One region of the Leifsonia sp. 10L418 genome, then DNA from elsewhere that is predicted to be linked to it. Evidence: predicted binding sites of a transcription regulator. Region 1 holds the regulator's gene; the other holds the start of a gene.
What was found. The regulator HspR, encoded in region 1, represses chaperone genes until heat shock. The targets are predictions, from matches to a motif close to AAGTTGAGTCNNNNNGACTCAACTT.

Region 1 (10,029 bases):
CCGCGCGGCATCCCGCAGGTCGAGGTCACCTTCGACATCGACGCCAACGGCATCGTGCACGTGTCCGCCAAGGACAAGGGCACCGGCAAGGAGCAGTCGATGAAGATCACCGGCGGCTCCTCGCTGAGCAAGGAAGACATTGAGCGGATGGTGCGCGAGGGCGAAGAGCACGCCGCCGAGGACAAGAAGCGCCGCGAGGCCGCTGAGGTTCGCAACGGCGCCGAGCAGCTCGCCTACTCGATCGACAAGCTGATCAAGGAGAACGAGGACAAGCTGCCCGAAGACGTCAAGAGCGAGGTGCAGGGCGACGTTGACGCTCTGAAGTCCGCGCTCGTCGGCGACGACGACGACGCAGTGAAGACCGCGTTCGACAAGCTGAACGCCAGCCAGGGCAAGCTCGGCGAGGCCATCTACGCCTCCAGCCAGGCCGACGAGGCAGCAGCATCCGCATCCGCATCCGCAGAGCAGCCGGCCGACTCGTCTTCTGACGAAGACGTTGTCGACGCTGAGGTTGTCGAAGACGAAGAAGAGAAGAAGTAACCATGGCAAACGACACGAATGCAGGGGGCAACCCGGCGGACGAGCCGTTCGACGCAACTGAGGGGGCGCCCACCGGCGCCGCCTCGGCTGCGGCCGACGCCGAGGGAATTGAGGAAGACGAGCTGACGGTTCAGGACATCCTGGATGCCGCAGATCTCGAGGCCAACGACCCGTCGGCCGAGCACCTCGCCGATCTCAAGCGCGTCACGGCCGAATACGCCAACTACCGCAGGCGCACCGAATCGAACCGCGAGGTGGAGCGCGAGCGCCTCACCGGTGGCGTTGTCGCCGTTCTGCTGCCGGTGCTCGACGATCTCGACCGTGCTGAGAAGCACGGCGACCTGGTTGCCGAGACGCCGTTCGCGACGATCGCGGCCAAGCTGCGCGCATCCGTCGAGAAGCTCGGCCTGACGCCGTTCGGCACCGTCGGTGAACCGTTCGACCCCACCGTGCACGAGGCTGTTTTTCAGCAGCCGAGCGCCGATGTCACGGTCGAGACGGTCGCCGACGTGGTCGAGACCGGCTACACCCTAGGCTCCACGCTTCTGCGCGCGGCCAAGGTTGTGGTTCAGGTACCGAGCGATGGCTAGCCAGGACTGGTTCGACAAGGACTTCTACAAGATCCTCGGCGTTTCGAAAAATGTCACGCCGGCCGAGCTGAAGAAGGCCTATCGCAAACTGGCCCGCAAGTATCACCCCGATTCCAACCAGGGTGATCCGGCATCCGAAGCAAAGTTCAAGGAGATCAGCGAGGCCAACTCGGTGCTCTCTGACCCCGAACAGCGCAAGGAATACGACGCAATCCGTGCCATGGGTGGTGGAGCTCGCTTCACCGCCCCCGGCACGGGTGGCGGCCAGCAGGGCGGCTTCGACGACTCGTTCGGCGGCATGTTCGGCGGCGGCGGGCAGCAGAACTACACCTTCCAGCAGGGCGGCGACTACGACGACATTCTCGGCGGGCTGTTCGGCGGGCGCGGTGGCCGGTTTGGCACCGCATCCGGCGGCTACCGCGGTGCCGGCGGACCGACTCGGGGGCGCGACGTTGTCGCATCGACGACCATCGACTTCGTCACCGCAACCCACGGCGATCAGATCACCCTGCAGACACAGGACGGGCGCGAGCTCAAGGTCAAGATCCCGGCCGGCGTTGCCGATGGTCAGAAGATCAAGTTGCGCGGCAAGGGCCAGCCGAGTTTGGATGGCGGTGAAGCCGGCGACATTGTGCTCACGGTGTCGGTGCGCAAGCACCCCGTCTTCGAGCGCGATGGCCTGAACCTGCGCGTCACTGTTCCGATCACCTTCATTGAAGCCACGCTCGGAGCGACGATCGAAGTGCCCACCCTCGGTGGGCCGCCGGTCAAGCTGCGAGTGGCACCGGGAACCCCGAGCGGCCGCATCCTGCGCGTCAAGGGTCGCGGTGTCGAAACGGCGAAGGGCACCGGCGATCTTCTCGCCGAAGTGCAGGTTGCCGTGCCGTCACACCTCTCGAAGGAGGCGGAAGCGGCCCTCGAAGCGCTCGCCGCAGCGCTGCCCGAAGAGAATCCCCGTGAAGAGCTTCTCGCCAAAGCGCGGGGATAACAGGAATCGAAATGGATGAGTTCAGCCGAGTTTTCGTGATCTCCACGGCCGCAGAGTTGGCGGGTATGCACCCGCAGACTCTGCGGCAGTACGACCGCTTGGGTTTGGTCAGCCCCGGGCGCACCCCGGGCAAGTCGCGCCGCTATTCGATGCGCGACGTGGCCAAGCTGCGGGAGATCGCGGAACTCGGTGCCGAAGGCGTGAGCCTGGAAGGCATCCGTCGCATTCTCGAACTCGAAGATCGCGTGCGTGGGCTCGAATCCCGCCTGCGCGAGCTGGAATCGGCTCTGGCCGATGAGTTGCTCAGCCGTCCGGGGCGTCGCGTGTTCGCGGCGGGCTCCGCGGGTGACGTCATCTCGATGAAGGCCGGCACACGGATGCGCCGCTCAAATCAGATCGTTGTCTGGCGGCCGCTCGATCGCGGCTAGCGCGATTCTCTGACTCAGCCTCGCGGCACATGTTTACGAAGCCGGCACGCGTTCTATCGCGTGCCGGCTTCTTCGTTGCGTGCCGCGACACGCGCAACGGGTACGCGTGTCGCCCACGTCTTTCTCGCGCGTGCGCGCAAATTGTCGCCTCGACTTCGGTCGGCCGACGATGTGGGCGCGCGCGTGAGTCTGAGTTCGAGATCGGTCGGTCGGCCCGCTGCTCCGCGGCCTCGGCGCTGGCGAACGGATGCGCGAGGTAGCGTTGACGAAGTGACTTCTGAATTCTCGTTCGACCTTCTGCGCCGCTGGCCCGACGTTGAGGCGACGAACCTGTTCGCCGTCGACGCGAGCGACCGGCTGATCCTTGCGGAGGCGGCCGACGACCTCGTGGCCGCCGCCACATCAGGTGGCGAGCTGCCGGGCGCCGTCGTCGTGATCGAAGACCACTACGGCGCACTGACTCTGGGGGCCGCGGCGCAGGCCGGGCTGGTCGACATCCGGGTGCATCAGGACGCCCTCTCCGGCGAGCTTGCTCTCGCCGCAAACGCCGCCGAAGCCGGACTCTCCGGCGCCTATCGTTCGCTCGACCTCGGCGCAGAGCTCGTGCAGGGCGCGCGCGTCGTGCTGATGCAGCTTCCGCGCAGCCTTTCGGCGCTCGACGAGATTGCCGCCGACATCGCTCGCTACGCCGACCCGTCGGTGCGCGTCTACGCAGGCGGCCGGATCAAGCACATGACCCCGGCGATGAACGAGGTGCTGCGCCGTCACTTCGGTGAGGTCACCGCCTCGCTGGCGGCCCAGAAGTCGCGGGTGCTCACCGCGTCGAAGCCGCTGGCCGGCGCCGAAGCCGAAGCAGCCGACTCGGAATGGCCGGCCCGCGCCGTGCACGCCGACCTCGGGCTGACCGTCTGTGCCCACGGGGCCGCGTTCGCCGGAACCACCATCGACATCGGCACTCGCTTCCTGCTCGAGTTCATCGATCGTATGAAGCCCGATGCCCAGACGGCGATCGATCTCGGCTGCGGCACCGGCGTGTTGGCCACCTCGCTCGCCCTCGCCCGCCCGACCCTTCACGTGACCGCCAGCGACCAGTCGGCCGCTGCCGTCGCATCCGCCCGCGCCACCGCCGAGGCGAACGGCGTGGCCGACCGGATCACCGTCGTGCGGGACGACGCGCTGCAGAACCAGCCGGAAGCCTCGGCCGAGCTGATCGTGTTGAACCCCCCGTTTCACATCGGCAACTCGGTGCACGCTGGAATCGCCCTCAAACTGTTCGAGGACGCGGCCCGTGTGCTGAAGCCCGGCGGCGAACTCTGGACCGTCTGGAACACGCACCTCGGCTACCGTCCCGCCCTGAACCGCATGGTCGGCCCGACCCACCAGGTCGGCCGCAACACCAAGTTCACGGTCACCGTCTCCACGAGTGGCTAACTCCGGCAATCCTTCGGAATCACGCTGAAAAGTGCCCTCCCGAGGTGATTTTGGCCGGGATTGCAGGAGTTAGCCCCACCCCTTCCCCACGAGCTGTGGCTAGCCAGCTAGCTAGCCAGCCAAACTGCCTAGCTGGCTGCAGCGACGAGGTGGCCGAGCAAGGCGATGAAGTAATCGCGGTTGTCGTCGGTGATTGAGGGCAGGGTGGGGACGAAGTGCCCCTCGGCGATTCGAAACGCCTTCTTGTCAGCGACCCATTCGATGCCATCGATGTCGGAGAGCGCAGTTCGGTCGAGCGGCTCCATGAGGTCCCGGGAGTAGAGGGCGCGATCGGTGATCGCGAGTCCGTAGATGCCGGCCAAAGTTGCGCTCGACAGCGATGTACGCACCGACTCGTCGGCAGGGAGCTGCCATTTTGCGCTCAGCTTGGCGAGTTTCTTCGCGTCTTTCGGGCGACTGGGAAGCAGGAAATCCTCGCCGAGGCGGCTCGCCCTCACAAGCTGATCGACGTCCTTGTCGGTGTGACCGGTGTCGCCGGCTTCGGCCGCCGTGTCAGCCACACCGCTAGAGGATGCGCCCAGTTCTCTCTGGAGCGTGCCGATCACGTCGCGCAGGTAGGCAGCGGAATCTGCCGGGCTTGACGGCATGAGCAACCGTGCAATCTGGTCGAGTCCGATGCGGGAGCTGCCGATCGCAAGTGCGTGTGCGTCGGCCTGAATAGAGGAGACGTCGAAAGTGCTGAGCGCAAGTTGGGCTGAGCTGTTGCCGACATCCATCAGATAGAGCGTGCGATCGGTGATGAGGATTCCGTTTGACGACCGTCTGGCCAGGAGATCGTAGGAATGGAATCCCCAGTAGAGCACTGGCAATTCACCGTCGGAGGCGGCGTGCGGCAGATAGAGCTGTTCCACAGCCTTCCAGAACACGACGTCGGCATCGGCGAATTCCGGATGCCCGATCTGGTTGGGAAGAAAGACGAATGAGTTGATCGAAGTAGGTACCCCCACCGCGGAGACCGTTGCGGCGAGATGCGCGAAAAGTGTCAGACGGGCCGGTGAAAGTGTCTCGAGATAGTCGGAAAGCTCGTTCTTCTTGCCCATCATCTGCCCCCAGAGGTTGATAGCTGCGCTCTTCGACGCCATCCTATCTGGGCCATTTCGCGCGGTGCATTCGAACGCCTTGGGATGCACTCAGCGCCAACGATACACACGGGCTGGAAGGAGCAGGCTCAGCGCTCCATCGCCCGAATCGCCAGCCACGCCGCCGTGCGATCGTCGGGGTCTGACATCGACAAGCCGGTGAGCTCCTCGATGCGCTGGATGCGACTCGTCAACGTCTGACGATGGATGCCGAGCTGCCTCGCGGTGACGCCCCAGGAGCCGTGCTCGGCCAGATAGACCCGCAGCGTACTGGTGAGCTCACCGTGCTGACCGTTCGCCCCACGCAGCCCGTCGAGGGCGTTGGCAATCTGCGCCGCCCCGTCGTCGTCGAGGCGGTCGAGCACATATTTCACCGTCGGGAGCGCGCGATAGCGGGCGAGCGGCCGGCCGTCCGTGACGGCCACGTCGTGCGCTTGGCGTGCCTCAGAGGCGCTCCGACCGAGGGCATCGATGCCGGCGCTCGAACCGATGCCACACCGGAGCGGAACCTGCACCTCGCTGGCATAGCGCTCGACCCGGTCCGTGATCTGGGCGACGTGGTCGTCACGCACAAAACCGAGCACCCGACCGTTCACCGTCGTCATCACATGCACCCAGCCCAACTCGTCGAACCAGCGCGTGACGAGGCGTTCCAGGTCGACGGCCTTCGACCGCGAGCTCAGCACGAAAGCGGTCAACGATGTCTCGTGAACGCCCCACCGCTGCAGCAGGGATTCCGCGGCGGCGGGCGTGCCGGACACCAGGGTTGAGATCATGACCTCGCGGCCGAGTTGCTCGGTCATAGTGTGGTCGTGGGTGCGCAGAATGAGGTCGAGCAGCGCCGCCGCCTGCGAGGCCAAGTCGCGGTTGCGGCTCATCGACCTCTCGTGGGAAGCGATCACCAGATAGGCCGTCAGGTCTTCATTCGGGCCCACCGGGTGCACCTGCAGACCCGGGTGGCGTACACGCACCGGCCGGCGGAAGGCCACGGCCGTCGCATCCTGCACATGCAGGGCTCCGGCTCCGGCGCTGGCGATCGGATGCCCCTGGCCGTCGAGCAGCACTGCCCAGCCATCGATGCGCGAGGCGAGTTCTGCGATCACCGCGCTCACCCCGCCGCGACGGGCAACCTGGGTGAGCACCTTCGTTCCACTCGTCACGAGGCGGTCTTCTGCCGCTTGGTCGGTGGCCAGGAGCGCGACGAGGGTCGGCTGCAATACGAGAGCGTCGGCTCCGGGGCAGAGAATCGCCGTCGCCCGCGACGCTTCGATCAGCTCGCGGAGTTCCCGGGAATCCTCGGTGGTCACCAGAACCGCCTGGCGCACCGCATCGCGGCGCGGGTCGGCCGGGTCGAGGAGCGCGCGAAGCTCGGCCGGAGTCGCGACGACGAGGCTCGCGAAATTCGGATGCGCGTGCACGGTGAAATCCGCAGCCGGCACCGCCGAGTCAACGGGCGCGCCGCCGCTGACCGAGCTGCCGACAAGCGTTCCGGCGAGCACCCGGGCAACTGAAGAAACGTCTCGAGCCATGCAAGCAATTGTACGAAATGTTGAAGAAGCAGAAATTGCTCACACTTTTTCGCAATGAATGCGTCGAGATTCGCTCCTAACATCGGCGTATCCCGATATTCAATCCCAGGAGGATTTCATGAAGGCCGTTGTCTTCCGCTCGCCCGGTGCGCCCCTCGAATACATCGACGTCGAACTCGCCGCCCCCAAGGCCGGGGAAGTGCGCGTCAAGATCGCCGCCGCCGGCGTCTGCCACTCCGACCTGCACGTCAAGCGCGGCGAATGGGACGCCCCGGCTCCCCTGGTGATGGGTCACGAAGGCTCCGGCGTCGTCGTCGAACTCGGCGAAGGCGTGACGTCTCTGTCGGTCGGCGACCACGTCGTTCTCTCCTGGGTTCCGCCGTGCGGCGAATGCCGCTACTGCCGTTCCGGCCATGAAGCCCGCTGCCAGAAGGTTGTAACCGTCGTCGCCCCGCACGGCGTGCTCTTCGACGGGACCTCCCGCCTCTCGATCGACGGCGAACCCATCCACCACTACCTCGGAGTCTCCTCGTTCGCCGAAGAGGTCGTCGTCCCGGCCTCCGGCGCCGTGAAGGTGCGCGATGATGCGCCGCTCGACGTGGTCGCCCTCGTCGGCTGCGCCGTCGCGACCGGCGTCGGCGCGGTGCTCAACACTGCCGCCGTCGAACCCGGCTCCACGGTCGTCGTGATCGGCTGCGGCGGCGTCGGTCTCAACGTCGTTCAGGGCGCCAAACTAGCCGGTGCCGAGCGCATTGTCGCCATCGACGTGAACGCCGACAAGACCGCCCTGGCCGCACAGTTCGGGGCGACCGACAGCATCGACGCGTCACAGACGGATGCCGTCGCCGCCCTCTACGAGCTCATCCCCGACGGCGTCGACTACGCGTTCGACGCCATCGGGCGCACCTCCACCACCGAGCAGGCCATTCAGATGCTCGGCCTCGGCGGCGCCGCCGTCATCGTCGGCCTCCCGCCGACCGGCGCAAAGGCCTCGTTCGAGCCGCTCGTGCTCGCCGAAGCCGACCAGCGCATCCTGGGCTCCAACTACGGCAGCGTGCGCCCCTCGATCGACATCCCCGCCCTGGTCGACCGCTACATGGATGGCCAGCTCAAGCTGGACCCGCTGGTGTCGGGGCGTCGTCCGCTGGCCGAGGCGGCCCAGGCATTCGAAGACCTCGAGTTCGGGGGCGCACTGCGCACCCTGCTCATCCCCTGACGTTCCCCCGCGTCAGAACCACCCCTCCCGTTCCCCCGACTCATAGGAGAGTTCGTTCATGTCTACAACCACCCGCAGTTCGCGAAAGGCTGAGTCGCCCCCCGTCGACGCCGGTCTCCGTCGCGGCGTGATGAGCGGGCCTGAGCTTGCCGCTCAGGCCATCGCCAACATCGCGCCGACCGCGGTCATCGCGTTCACCGCCGCCGCGATCTTCATCGGCGCCGGCAACGGCACCCTGCTCTCGTTCATCCTGGCGACCATCGTCATCCTCTGTGTCGGTTACTGCGTCGCCACCTTCGCCAAGCGTCACGCGTCGGCCGGCTCGCTCTACACCTACGTGTCGAAGGGCCTCGGCCCGTTCGGCGCCTACCTGGCCGGCGTCGCGCTGATCATCGGCTGCTGGGGCATCGCCGCCGGGTCGCTCGGCGGCTCGATCGCATACATGAGCCAGTTCCTGATCCTTCTCGGCATTCCCGCCGGTGGGGTCGGCGCCCAGGTGGTGCTCGCCATCGTGCTCGGTGGGCTGGCCACCCTGTTCACGATCCGCGGCATCCGCATCTCGGCCCGCGTCTCGCTGGTGCTCGAGCTGGTCTCGGTGAGCATCGTGCTGTTGCTGCTCGTGCTGGCACTGGTCTGGGCCGGCCCGAAGGCATGGGACCCGTCGCTGTTCGACCTGACCGGCGTGCCGCTGTCTGGCGTTGCCACCGGCATGGTGCTCGGTATTCTCGGCTTCGTCGGGTTCTCCTCGGCGGATGCCCTGGGTCGCGAAGCCCGGAACCCGTACACTGCGATTCCCCGCGCCATCATGTGGAGTGCCGTCACAGTCGGCATCCTCTATGTCTTTGCCGCGTACACGCAGCTCGTCGTGCTCGGCGACGCCCTGGCCACCAGTGCCAGCCCGCTTGAAGACATCGCCACGCAGATCGGCCTGCCGAGCTGGTTCGCCTTCCTGATCACCTTCGGCGTCGGCGCCTCGTTCTTCGCCGTCGTCGTCGCACCGCTCAATGTCGTCGGCCGCATCATCTACGTGATGGGAAAGGAAGGCGTCGTGCCCGAGCGCTTCGGCCGCACCCACGAGAGCCACCTCACCCCGCACCGGGTGCTGCTCGTCGCCGGCCCCGCCGCGATCGTGCTAGACATCATCCTGCTCGTCTCCAACGTGCACCCCATGGACATCACCGTGTACGTCGACACCTTCGGCACCTACGGTTACATGGTCGCCTACTCGCTGGTGGCGATCGCCTGTGTGATCTACACAAAGCGGGAGAAGATCCCGAACGTGCTCGTCTGGATCTCGGCCACGATCGCCACGCTCAGCATGATCTACGTGTTCATTGCGAACGTCTACCCGGTTCCCGCCTACCCGCTGAACGTCATCCCGTACATCTTCCTCGTGGTGATGCTCGCGGCCATCGGCTGGTACGTCTACCTGGCGAAGAATCGCCCAGAGGTGATCCTGAACATCGGCAACACTGAAACCGACCAGCTGGAGGGAATGGGTTAGACCCACCACCTCGCATCGCCGCCAGGCGATCCCTAAGCGGCGCCTCCTTCGACATCCTCCCCCCGGATGTCGGGGGAGGCGCCTTTCGCGCGCGCCGACCAGTGCCGCGCCTCCGTGAGGTGCCAAGACGCGCGTGGATCAGCTTCGCAGGTACGCGAGGACGGCAAGGACGCGACGGTGGCCGCTGTCGCTGGAGGCCAAGCCGAGCTTCGCGAAGATGTTCCCGATGTGCTTGCTCACTGCCGTCTCGGTGACGAACAGGCGCCCAGCGATGGAGGCGTTGTCGAGCCCCTCCGCCATCAGACCCAGCACCTCGCGCTCACGCGGAGTGAGCGTCTGCACGGGGTCGTCGGCGCGGCGCCGGCTCATCAGCTGAGAGATGACCTCGGGGTCCATCACGGTGCCGCCCGCTGCAACCCGGTGCAAGGTGTCGATGAATGCGGCCACCTTGCCGACCCTCTCCTTGAGCAGGTAGCCGAGACCGTTCGCGCCCCCGGCGATCAGCTCGCCGGCGTAACGGTCCTCGACGTACGCCGAGAGCACCAGCACGGGGAATCCGGGGCGACGGGTCCGAGCCTCGACAGCCGCTTTCAAGCCTTCGTTGGTGAACGTCGGCGGCATCCGGACGTCGAGCACCGCCACATCCGCCTCATCCAGATGCGCG
Region 2 (10,029 bases), on a different contig from region 1:
CGTCACCTTCATCTCCCTGACATTTGTCGGTGCGGCGATTCTCATTCAGATGCAGATCGGCCAGATGAAGACCTACTGGTACGACAAGGCCCAGGTCGGCATCTACATGTGCACCTCGTATTCGACAGGGGAGACCTGTGTCGGCGGCGAGGCGAACGATGAGCAGCTCGCGGCGGTCGAAGCACAATTGCAGGGCCCGACCCTGTCGCCCTTCATCGAAAAGTACTTCTTCGAGAATCATGAGGAGGCGTTCAAGAACTTCCAGAAGCAGTTCGCCGGCAACCCCGTCGCCGACTATGCGACTCCCGACCAGTTGAACCAAACCTTCTGGGTCAACCTCAAGGACCCCTCGCAATCAGATGTCCTCAGCGAAAGCCTGTCGGGGATGCCGGGGGTGGAGAACGTGCAGGATCAGCGCAAGTATCTCGACCAGATCTTCTCGGTGCTCAACGTGGCCAGCTACACAGCGATCGGCATCGCAGCCCTCATGCTCGTTGCCGCCGTGCTTCTGATCGCGACGACGATCAGACTGTCGGCGTTCTCGCGTCGCAAGGAGCTCGGCATCATGCGACTTGTCGGGGCGTCGAACCGGTTCATTCAAACCCCCTTCATTCTGGAGGGTGTGTTCGCCGCACTCCTCGGATCGATCCTGGCCGGAGGGGCCATTGTCGCCCTGGTGCACTGGTTCGTGCAGGGATATCTCAGTCAGCGCCTGCTCGGGTTTGCGCTCGTCGGTCTCGACGATGCGCTGCTGGTGGTGCCGATGCTCGTGGTACTTGGCGCGGTGCTCGCCGCCCTCTCGGCCAACTTTGCGATCTCGCGCTATCTGAAGGTCTAACGAACTCAAGATCCAATGCAGAACGGCCAGGCGACATCCGCCTGGCCGTTCTGTTTTGTCTGTGCCGTTGCTGTGCTGTCGCTCCCGACTATGCAGTCTGGTGCTCGAGAGCGCGTGCCTTGAGCGTCGCGAACTCTTCTGCGGTGATCGTGCCCGAGTCGAGCAGTGCCTTCGCCTTGGCGATCTCGTCGGCGGCGCTGGACCCGGCAACGGTCTTGATGTACGTCTCGGTCTCCTGCTGCGCCTGCTGAGCAACGCGCACCTGACGTTCGGCCATGCCCCTGCCTCGCGCGATGAGGTAGACGAGAACCGTGATGAATGGCAGGAAGATCATGAAGATGATCCAGAGTGCCTTCCACCAGCCGTTGAGCTTGTGGTCACGGAACAGGTCGCCGATCACTGCGAAGAGGGCGAACAGGTAGGCGATGAAGGCGAAGCTCCAGAAGAAGAGCCAAATGACATTCCACACATCACTCCAAAAACTCATGACTGCCTCCCTCACAACAGAGCACCATGCTCCGTGGCTAAGAACCTAGTGGGTCGGCTCCGCATTCGTACAGAGTGACGCGCTTTCACGGCCCGATCGACCGATAGACTGATGGGCTCTGTGGCGCTCGGTCGCAGAGCATCGGTGCGATCCAGAGCATCACCCAGACATTCAAGGAGCAACTCGTGCCCAGGGAAAAAGGCGAAAAGGTCGTAGCGACCAATCGCAAGGCCCGCCACGACTATCACATCGAAGACACCTACGAGGCCGGAATGGTCTTGAGCGGAACCGAGGTGAAGTCGTTGCGTGCCGGACGGGCCTCCCTTGTCGACGGGTACGCCTTCATTGAAGGCGGCGAGGCCTGGCTCGACGCTGTGCACATTCCGGAGTACTCGGCCGGAACCTGGACCAACCACCCGCCGCGGCGCAAGCGCAAGCTGCTTCTTCACAAGCAGGAGATCGTCAAGATCAGCCACAAGACCAAAGAGGGCGGCTACACCCTCATTCCGTTGAAGATTTACTTCTCCGACGGTCGCGCCAAGGTCGAGATCGCCGTGGCGAAGGGTAAGAAGGAATACGACAAGCGCCAGACGCTTCGTGAGCGTCAAGACAAGCGTGAGTCTGATCGGGCGATTTCGGCTCGAAAGCACCTCGGCGACTAGCCGAGGATTCACCGACAGAGCGGGTGGGCATGGACAGCACGGTTCGCATTCCAGTTGACGGAACATTCAATCTGCGGGAGCCTGCGGGCTACCGAGCGGCCCACGGCATCACACGCAGTGGTGTGCTCTACCGATCAGATGGGCTGAAGAGCCTGACCGATCGCGGGCGCGAACAACTGGTCGAACTCGGGGTTCGCACTGTCATCGACCTGCGTGACGATTTCGAACGCGAGATGCAGCCTGACGCGCTCGACGGTCTCGAAATCGAAACCGCGCACATCCCGGTGTATGAGGGAAGTGCCGCGGCGAACAGCGGTCCGGGAATCACGCTGCCGTCGATGTACGAAAGCATCGTCGTCGAGCACGGTGAAGTCGTCGTGAGCGCTCTGCGCCTGATCGCTTCGCCCGAGTCCGGGCCGGTACTCGTGCACTGCACGGCAGGCAAGGACCGGACGGGAATTGTGGTCGCGTTGGCCTTGCGCGCGGTCGGGGTGGCCTCGGATGTCGTCGTTGCCGACTACGCGCGCTCCGAGTCGAACCTGGCGGGGGAGTGGCTGGAGGCGATGATTGCCCTGACCTCGCGTTTCGGTATCGCTGATACCCCACGACTGCGCGGCATCATGGGATCGACGCCGGCGTCAGTGATGGAAGGTCTACTTGCGCTCATCGATGAGAAGTACGGATCGGTCACCGATTACCTGCTGGCGCAGGGCTTCAGCACTGACGAGCTGCAGCAGCTCGACGCGAAGCTGGTACGGCCGGCATAGAACCTCACTGTCGAGTGTTGTACAGTGAGGAGTTGCAGAGCGCGAGGGTTGACCTCGTCTGCTGCATTTGGAAATTCAACAGTGTGTGACAGTAACCCACTTCAACGCCGGAATTCGGCGCGAGGTGTGCATGGGGATGATCGGTTTCGACACTGCCTGCGCAATTATGAGAAGCGGGTCGAGGATGCAGGGTTATCTCGTAAACGATCTCTGCAAAACAATAAGTGCCAATTCAAAGCGCACTGACTTCGCCCTCGCTGCCTAAGCGAGCGCACTAAAGAAGTCCGTCAGACCGGGAATGCTCTCTACCCGGACCCTGGCGCAATTTAGAGAGATTGCTTCTACATTGAGCCGCGGGGTGTAGAGGGACTCAAACGAAGGCTGGGCTTGTCGGATTAGGTGCCAGTGGCAAATTCCGGAGCCGAGTAGAACGATTTCACTGGATACACCCGTAGAAGGCATATGACCACAGCAGTGGACCGGGGTTCAATTCCCCGCATCTCCACCATCGGTTGCTGTCACACACTCTTGAGCATCTGCTCCGAACAAGAACAAGGCCGCCCTTCCGGGCGGCCTTGTTCTGTCTGGGGCTCAACAAGACGAAGGAAAATCGGATGTCAACGATGTCACCGGAAAATGTTCCCGCCGCTGTTCCCGCCGCTGTTCCCGCGAGTGGTTCCGCCGTTCTCGTGTCTGGTGCCGCCGGCATCCCGCTTGGCGAACGCCAGCCGAAACCGACTTCGACGACACCGGGTCAGACCGAGGCCGCTGTGACGTCGTGGAGCGCCGACGGCTTGGAGACGGGGATCTGGGAAGCCGGGCCCGGCGAGTTCACGGCCACGCGCGTCGGCTATCACGAGGTCTGCCAGATTCTGAGTGGGCGGGCCACGATCACCGAGGAGAACGGCACGGTGCTTGAGCTCGCCGCCGGCGACCTCTTTGTAACGCCCGCCGGTTGGCGCGGAACCTGGCTGGTGCACGAGACGCTGCGCAAGGTCTACGTCATCCAGTCGCTGCCGCCGACGCAGTAGCTCGGTGACCTAGACCTCGACTGTATGTAGTCGAAGTTGTGTCGCGAGATCGGCTCGCGGGATCTCGAGCACTTGCTCCCAAGCTCGCGCGCTTCTCGATCAGCGAGACGGGGTCGACCAGCGCAGGAACAGCGCGGTCAACGCGGGACGACCTCGATTAGAACGGCGCGATGTCGCTGTTGGGATGCACGTCTGGGGGCGGCGTGCTGGGCCCGATGCGGTGTTCGGGTTCGGTCGTGTACCGGTGCCCGGTCGGTGAGGTCCAGGTGATCGTGCCCGCGTCGTCTTGCACATAGGACCAGCCGATTTCGTGTTTGTCCCGGTGGTTCTTCGGGCAGAGTGAGGCCAGGTTGGTGAGGTTCGTTTCGCCGCGGTGGCCGTTCTCCCAAAACGGGATCGAGTGGTCGATGTCGCAGTCCGCGGCGGCCCGGCCGCACCCGGGTGACCGGCACGTCGCGTCCCGGAGCCGCAGTGCCGCCCGGAGGTCGGCCGGTGGGGTGTAGCGGTCGCGGCCGACGGAGAGGAACGCCCCGGTTTCCGGGTGGGTGAGCACCCGCAGCCAGCCGGGTGAACTGCCGGCGAGTTCCCGGGCCGTGTCGAGGTCGATCGGCCCGTACCCTTCAAGCACCGGCGGCTCGTCGCTGCGGCCGAGCAGGGTCAACGCCGGGACCAGGATCACCACGTCCGCCTTGATGCCACGGCGGTGCTTCCGGCGGCTCCGGCCGGTGCCGGTCGCCACCGCGTCATCCCCGGCGCCGTCGCCGTCGGTTTCGTTCCCGTCATCGCCATCGTCGGCCTCGTCCCGGTCGAGGATCAGGTCGGCGAGCACATCCGCTTTCAACTGGGTGAGGGTGCGCGGTTCGTCGGCCCGTTGCAAGCCGCGGGCGGTGTTCGTCAGCCGGGTGCAGATCGCCTGCGCCCGGGCGGCGGGCAGGAACGCACTGAGGTACGCCATGCCGTCGGCGGCCGGTTCGAAGAACACCGCCCGGTCCGCGACGCTCTTCTGATGCCGGGCCGTGATCGATTCCGGGTCCAACCGCTCCCGGGCCTTGCGGGTCTTCTGCGCGAACCTCGACACGATCAGATTCCCCGCGCCGGGCAGCACCGCCTTCTCGAGCGCGGCCCGGTCCGCCGGACTGAGCGTGAACGTCTGGTCGGCGAGCACGGTCGCGTGCCGGTAACTGATCTGCCCGCTCTGCAACGCCGCGAACGTGTCCGGCAGGGTGTGAATGAGCGCCTGGCCGATCGCGATCTGCGTCTCCATGGTGCGTTCCGGCACGCGCAGCGCGCAGGCCAGTTCGGTCACGAGCACCCGCCGGTTCGCCCAGCGCTGCCGCAGGGTCGACTCGGTGACCGGGAGCGTGGTCAGGTTCTCACTCATAAGCCGCGCCCGGTCGATGGCGACGGCGGTCTCGGCGGCCAGCACGGCCTGTTTTCGGTGCAATTCGGCGACGAGATCGACCTGTTCGCCGAGACGATCCAACAATGGGTTCATACCTTGAAGTCTTCCAGGCACCACCGACATCCCACCGACACGAAAGACCCGCTGACCAGGGGTTGTGGACAACTTTCCGACCCGGCGCCTGTGGAGGGCGGGTCGGCGAGAGGGCCGAGTCTGAAGGCTGGGTCACGGGGTCTCGACAGGCTCGACCGCCGGCGCGGGGTATCCCGCTGGGCGCGCGGTAGACACCGCGCCCACGGGGATACCCCACGCCCAGGTCGGGTCGCGGCGCCGAGGCTCCGCCGCTCCGGAGGCACGACCCGGGCAAAACGCCTCATTTCCTGATGTCGGTACCGCCGAACTCGGTGCGGTGCGGGATTCCGATGGTTTCGCCAGCCGCGAAATGATCGCGAAGCGGCAGGGCCATCTGAACGAGCCGGGAATGAAATGGGCAGACCGACGTTAACTTGAGTCGAAGGCACTCAAGTTTCTAGGAGGACAGATGCCCACTTTCTTCGGCGCAGATGGTTCCGGCAGCGGTTCGTTCGACGAATTTCTTGCTCGCTACCTGCAGAGCCAGCGCGCGGCCCAGCCCGTGCGACCCATTGATCTCACCCGGATGCTCAGCCGCCGCACGCACGAGGTGCTCGCCCAAGCTGCTGAGTTCGCCGTCAGTCACGGCCATTCCCACGTTGACGCGCTGCACATTCTGCGCGTGATGCTGACGCTTCCGGCCGCGACCGCAGCGCTCACCAACGCCGGACTCGACCCCGAAGCGATCGTGAAGGCTGTCGAACAGCGGCTTCCGGAATCCTCGGACGAACGCGCCACGACACCGCCGGCCTTCACCCCGTCGGCTCAGCGCGCCCTGCTTGACGCCCACCAGGTGGCACGCTCGTTCGGTTCGACCTACGTCGACCCCGAGCACCTCTTCTTCGCGTTCATGGTGAATCAGGATGCCCCCACCGGCCAGATTCTCGCCGCCGCCGGTGTCACCCCGGCTGCGTTGCAGGCCGGGGCAGAAGGCGCGGCGCAGGCAGCCGCGACCGCCGCGGCGAACCCCGGCCAGGCATCCGTGGATTCTGACACTCCCATGCTCGACCTCTACGGAACCGACCTGACCGAGAGTGCCCGCGCGGGCCGGCTCGACCCCGTGATCGGGCGCGCCGAGGAGATCGATCAGACGGTCGAGATCCTGTCTCGGCGCACCAAGAACAACCCGGTCCTGATCGGTGAGCCCGGCGTCGGAAAGACGGCGATCGTCGACGGCCTCGCGCAGGCGATCGTCGACGGCCACGTGCCCGAGCAGCTGCGAGGCAAGCGTGTGATCTCGCTCGACCTGGCCGCCATGCTCGCCGGAACCCGTTTCCGGGGCGACTTCGAGGAACGTCTGACCAAGACGATGGATGAAATCAGTGCGCGTTCGAGCGAATTGATCATCTTCATCGACGAACTTCACTCCGTGGTCGGTGCCGGTGCGGCCGGTGACGGCGGCATGGACGCCGGAAACATTCTCAAGCCACGCCTCGCGCGCGGCGAGCTGCACCTCGTCGGTGCGACCACGCTCAAGGAGTACCGCAAGGTTGAGAAGGACCCGGCTCTCGAGCGCCGTTTCCAGCCGGTGACGGTGGGGGAGCCGAGCATCGAAGACGCCGTGCAGATTCTCGACGGGTTGAAAGACCGCTACGAAGAGCACCACAACGTGACCTACACCGACGCGGCGATTCGCACCGCCGTCGAGATGTCGGCGCGGTACATCACCGAACGATTCCTTCCCGACAAGGCGATCGACCTGATTGACCAGGCCGGTGCGCGGATGCGCCTGAAGCTGGGCTCTGTCGTCGACGTGAGGGCGTTGCGCGAGCAGATTGCCGCTCTTGAGGAGCAGAAGTCCGCTGCGGTTGACGCGGAGCAGTATGAAGAGGCGTCGCGGCTGCGCGACGAGATCGACGCTGTCCTGGCGAAGATCGCTTCGGTCGGCACCGTTGCACATGCAGGGGAGACATCCGTCTCTGCCGTCATCGACGAAGCCGAAATCGCCGAGATCATCGCGCGAGCGACGGGCATCCCGGCTAGTCGCGTGACCGCTACCGATCGTGACCGGCTTGCGCGGCTGGAAGATGACCTGCACCAGCGTCTTGTCGGACAGGATGACGCGGTGAACGTGATCGCCAAGGCCGTGCGGCGCAACCGCACTGGCATGGGCGACGCGGGTCGACCGGTCGGAAGCTTCCTGTTCCTCGGCCCGACGGGTGTCGGAAAGACCGAGCTGGCGAAAGCTCTGGCAGAGTCACTGTTCGGTGATGAGAAGTCCATGCTGCGTTTCGACATGAGCGAGTTCAGCGAACGGCACACCGCCAGCCGGCTCGTCGGCGCCCCTCCCGGTTACGTCGGCTACGACGAAGCCGGACAGCTCACCGAACGGGTGCGGCGTAATCCATACTCCGTCATCCTGCTCGACGAGATTGAGAAGGCCCACCCCGACGTCTTCAACCTGCTGTTGCAGGTGCTCGACGACGGACGCCTGACCGACGGTCAGGGGCGCACCGTCGACTTCCGCAACACGGTGATCATCATGACCTCGAACCTGGGGTCTGAGTTTCTGGCCAGCCGCAGTGGCGCGCTGGGGTTCATCGCCGAGACGGATGGCGCCGGCAACGGGTTCGGGTCGGAGAAGGCTCTCCGTGACCGGGTGATGGGCAAGCTGCGTGAGGCGATGCGGCCGGAGTTCCTCAACCGCATCGATGAGATCGTGCTGTTCCAGAAGCTGGACCAAACCCAACTCCGCCAGATCGTGCGACTGCTACTGAACCAGACCGAGCGTCGACTGCACGCGCAGGACATGGCCCTCGTCATCAGCGAGGATGCGATCGACTGGATCGCCGAGCGTGGCTACGAGCCTGAGTATGGGGCTCGGCCGCTGCGCCGCGTCATTCAGCGGGAGGTCGATGACCGTATCGCAGACCTGCTGGTGGCGTCGTCGGTGCTGCCCGGTGGGGTGGTCTCGGTGTCGGTCGACGGCGACGCGCTCGTTGTCGGCCCGGCTCAAGCCGAAGTGCCGATGGCCGCCTAGCAGCGGCGACTGCGCGCTGGCGCGGAGCGCTGTGGCGTGGGGAATCCCGGTGGGCGTGCGCGATGGTGCACGCACACCGGGATTCGCACGCCCAGGTGTCGGGCGCCAGCGAGACCCGGCGGGTCGGCCCGCGCGAGCTAGTGTGTCGTCGCAGTGCCGAGCGCGGCAAGAGTTGCGTCGTGGAGCAACCCGTTGGTGGCCAGCGCGCTGCCATGCCACGGGCCATCCTGGCCATCGACCGACGTGAAACGTCCGCCGGCCTCCTGAATGATCGGCACGAGCGCAGCCATGTCGTACGGTTTGAGGTCGAACTCACCGGCGATGTCGAGCAGGCCCTCGGCAAGCATCATGTACGACCACATCTCGCCGTAGGCGCGGGTGCGCCAGACCTGGCGGGAGAGGGCGATGAGCGGTTCCAAATGACCGGCGACATCCCACTGCTGGATGCTGTTGTAGCTGAGCGAGGCGTCGGCGAGATCGGAGACGGCCGACACCTGCAGGCGTACGGGAGCGGCATCCGGTGTGCGCTCGTCGGACATCCACGCGCCACCGCCGGTCGTCGCCCACCAGCGCTTGCCGAGAGCCGGCGCGCTGACGACGCCAACCACGGGCACGCCGTCGACGGCGAGTGAGATCAGCGAGGCCCAGATCGGCACACCGCGCAAGAAGTTCGCTGTGCCGTCGATCGGGTCGATGATCCACTGACGCTGCGTCGAGCCCTCTGCGCCATATTCCTCACCGAGAATGCCATCCTCGGGCCGCGCTTCGGCGAGACCTTCACGGATGGCCCGCTCCACGGCCTGGTCGGCATCCGTCACGGGTGTGCGGTCGGGCTTGGTCGTGACGACCAAGTCCATCGCGGTGAAGCGCGAACGTGAGATCGCATCTGCTGCATCGGCCAGCTTCAGTGCAAGCGCGAGGTCATCGGACAGGGAGAAATTGGTGGGTTCAGTCACACCCACCACGATAGTGATTCAGGCGTGACGCGCCCGGCATTTCGCCGATTTGGTATCTGACGTATGCCTGATGTTATTGTTGATCTCGGTTCGGACAGCGGAAGTTGAAAGAAACCAGCACGCACCTCTAGCTCAATTGGCAGAGCAACTGACTCTTAATCAGTGGGTTCCCGGTTCAAGTCCGGGGGGGTGCACCACAAACCCCCGGCAGATGCAAATCTGGCCGGGGGTTCTTTCGTTTCCGGGTGTCTTTTCCCGAACACTCACTCAAGCACGGGGTCGCTGCCGGCCCCGTGTCGACGACGCGGCCCGCGAGCCATCGGCGCGATCATCACGACCGTGGGGATGCTGGGCTACATCGCCAAGGGGATCGCCCTCAGCCTCGTCGGAATACTCTTTGTCGCCGCGGCTGTGACCTTCGATCCCAGCAAGGCGCCGTGATCCTGACGCTCGTCGGTATCGGACTCATTGCCTATGGGGCCTATTGCTGTGCGCGGGCGCGCTTCACCCGATTGTCCTGAATCGAACGAGCCAGAATGGCGGAATTAGAAACCGAATGTCGTAAGCTTTTCGCAGTTTCGAACTCTCCCTCGCAACGAACGGAAAGCAATGACGATCTCCGAGCCACAGTCACGCACGACCGTGTTTCTCACCGGCGCCACGGGCAACTGGGGCCGCGCCACGCTGCGGGAGTTCCGGTCCCGGGCGGACCGCATCGACATCATTGCGCTCGTGCTGCCGACCGAGCGCGATCGCGAAGCCCTCGTCGAGTTC

Region 2: the regulator HspR is predicted to act here: its motif matches at 5,691-5,715, upstream of AC1DCF_RS01215 (ATP-dependent Clp protease ATP-binding subunit).

What each region holds. Positions count from the first base shown of each region.
Region 1 is NZ_JBFTJN010000002.1:157,636-167,664, reverse strand. It holds gene dnaK (molecular chaperone DnaK) at 1-540, shown strand, start outside; gene AC1DCF_RS04185 (nucleotide exchange factor GrpE) at 543-1,130, shown strand; gene AC1DCF_RS04180 (DnaJ C-terminal domain-containing protein) at 1,123-2,118, shown strand; gene AC1DCF_RS04175 (heat shock protein transcriptional repressor HspR) at 2,130-2,546, shown strand; gene AC1DCF_RS04170 (class I SAM-dependent methyltransferase) at 2,817-3,977, shown strand; gene AC1DCF_RS04165 (hypothetical protein) at 4,106-5,119, opposite strand; gene AC1DCF_RS04160 (PucR family transcriptional regulator) at 5,206-6,645, opposite strand; gene AC1DCF_RS04155 (alcohol dehydrogenase catalytic domain-containing protein) at 6,764-7,861, shown strand; gene AC1DCF_RS04150 (APC family permease) at 7,920-9,365, shown strand; gene AC1DCF_RS04145 (response regulator) at 9,504-10,029, opposite strand, start outside.
Region 2 is NZ_JBFTJN010000001.1:269,650-279,678, reverse strand. It holds gene ftsX (permease-like cell division protein FtsX) at 1-838, shown strand, start outside; gene AC1DCF_RS01245 (SHOCT domain-containing protein) at 927-1,325, opposite strand; gene smpB (SsrA-binding protein SmpB) at 1,511-1,987, shown strand; gene AC1DCF_RS01235 (tyrosine-protein phosphatase) at 2,017-2,754, shown strand; RNA gene ssrA (transfer-messenger RNA) at 2,887-3,262, shown strand; gene AC1DCF_RS01225 (cupin domain-containing protein) at 3,369-3,785, shown strand; gene AC1DCF_RS01220 (HNH endonuclease signature motif containing protein) at 3,943-5,280, opposite strand; gene AC1DCF_RS01215 (ATP-dependent Clp protease ATP-binding subunit) at 5,729-8,299, shown strand; gene AC1DCF_RS01210 (inositol monophosphatase family protein) at 8,437-9,255, opposite strand; tRNA gene AC1DCF_RS01205 (tRNA-Lys) at 9,377-9,452, shown strand; gene AC1DCF_RS01200 (NAD-dependent epimerase/dehydratase family protein) at 9,865-10,029, shown strand, end outside.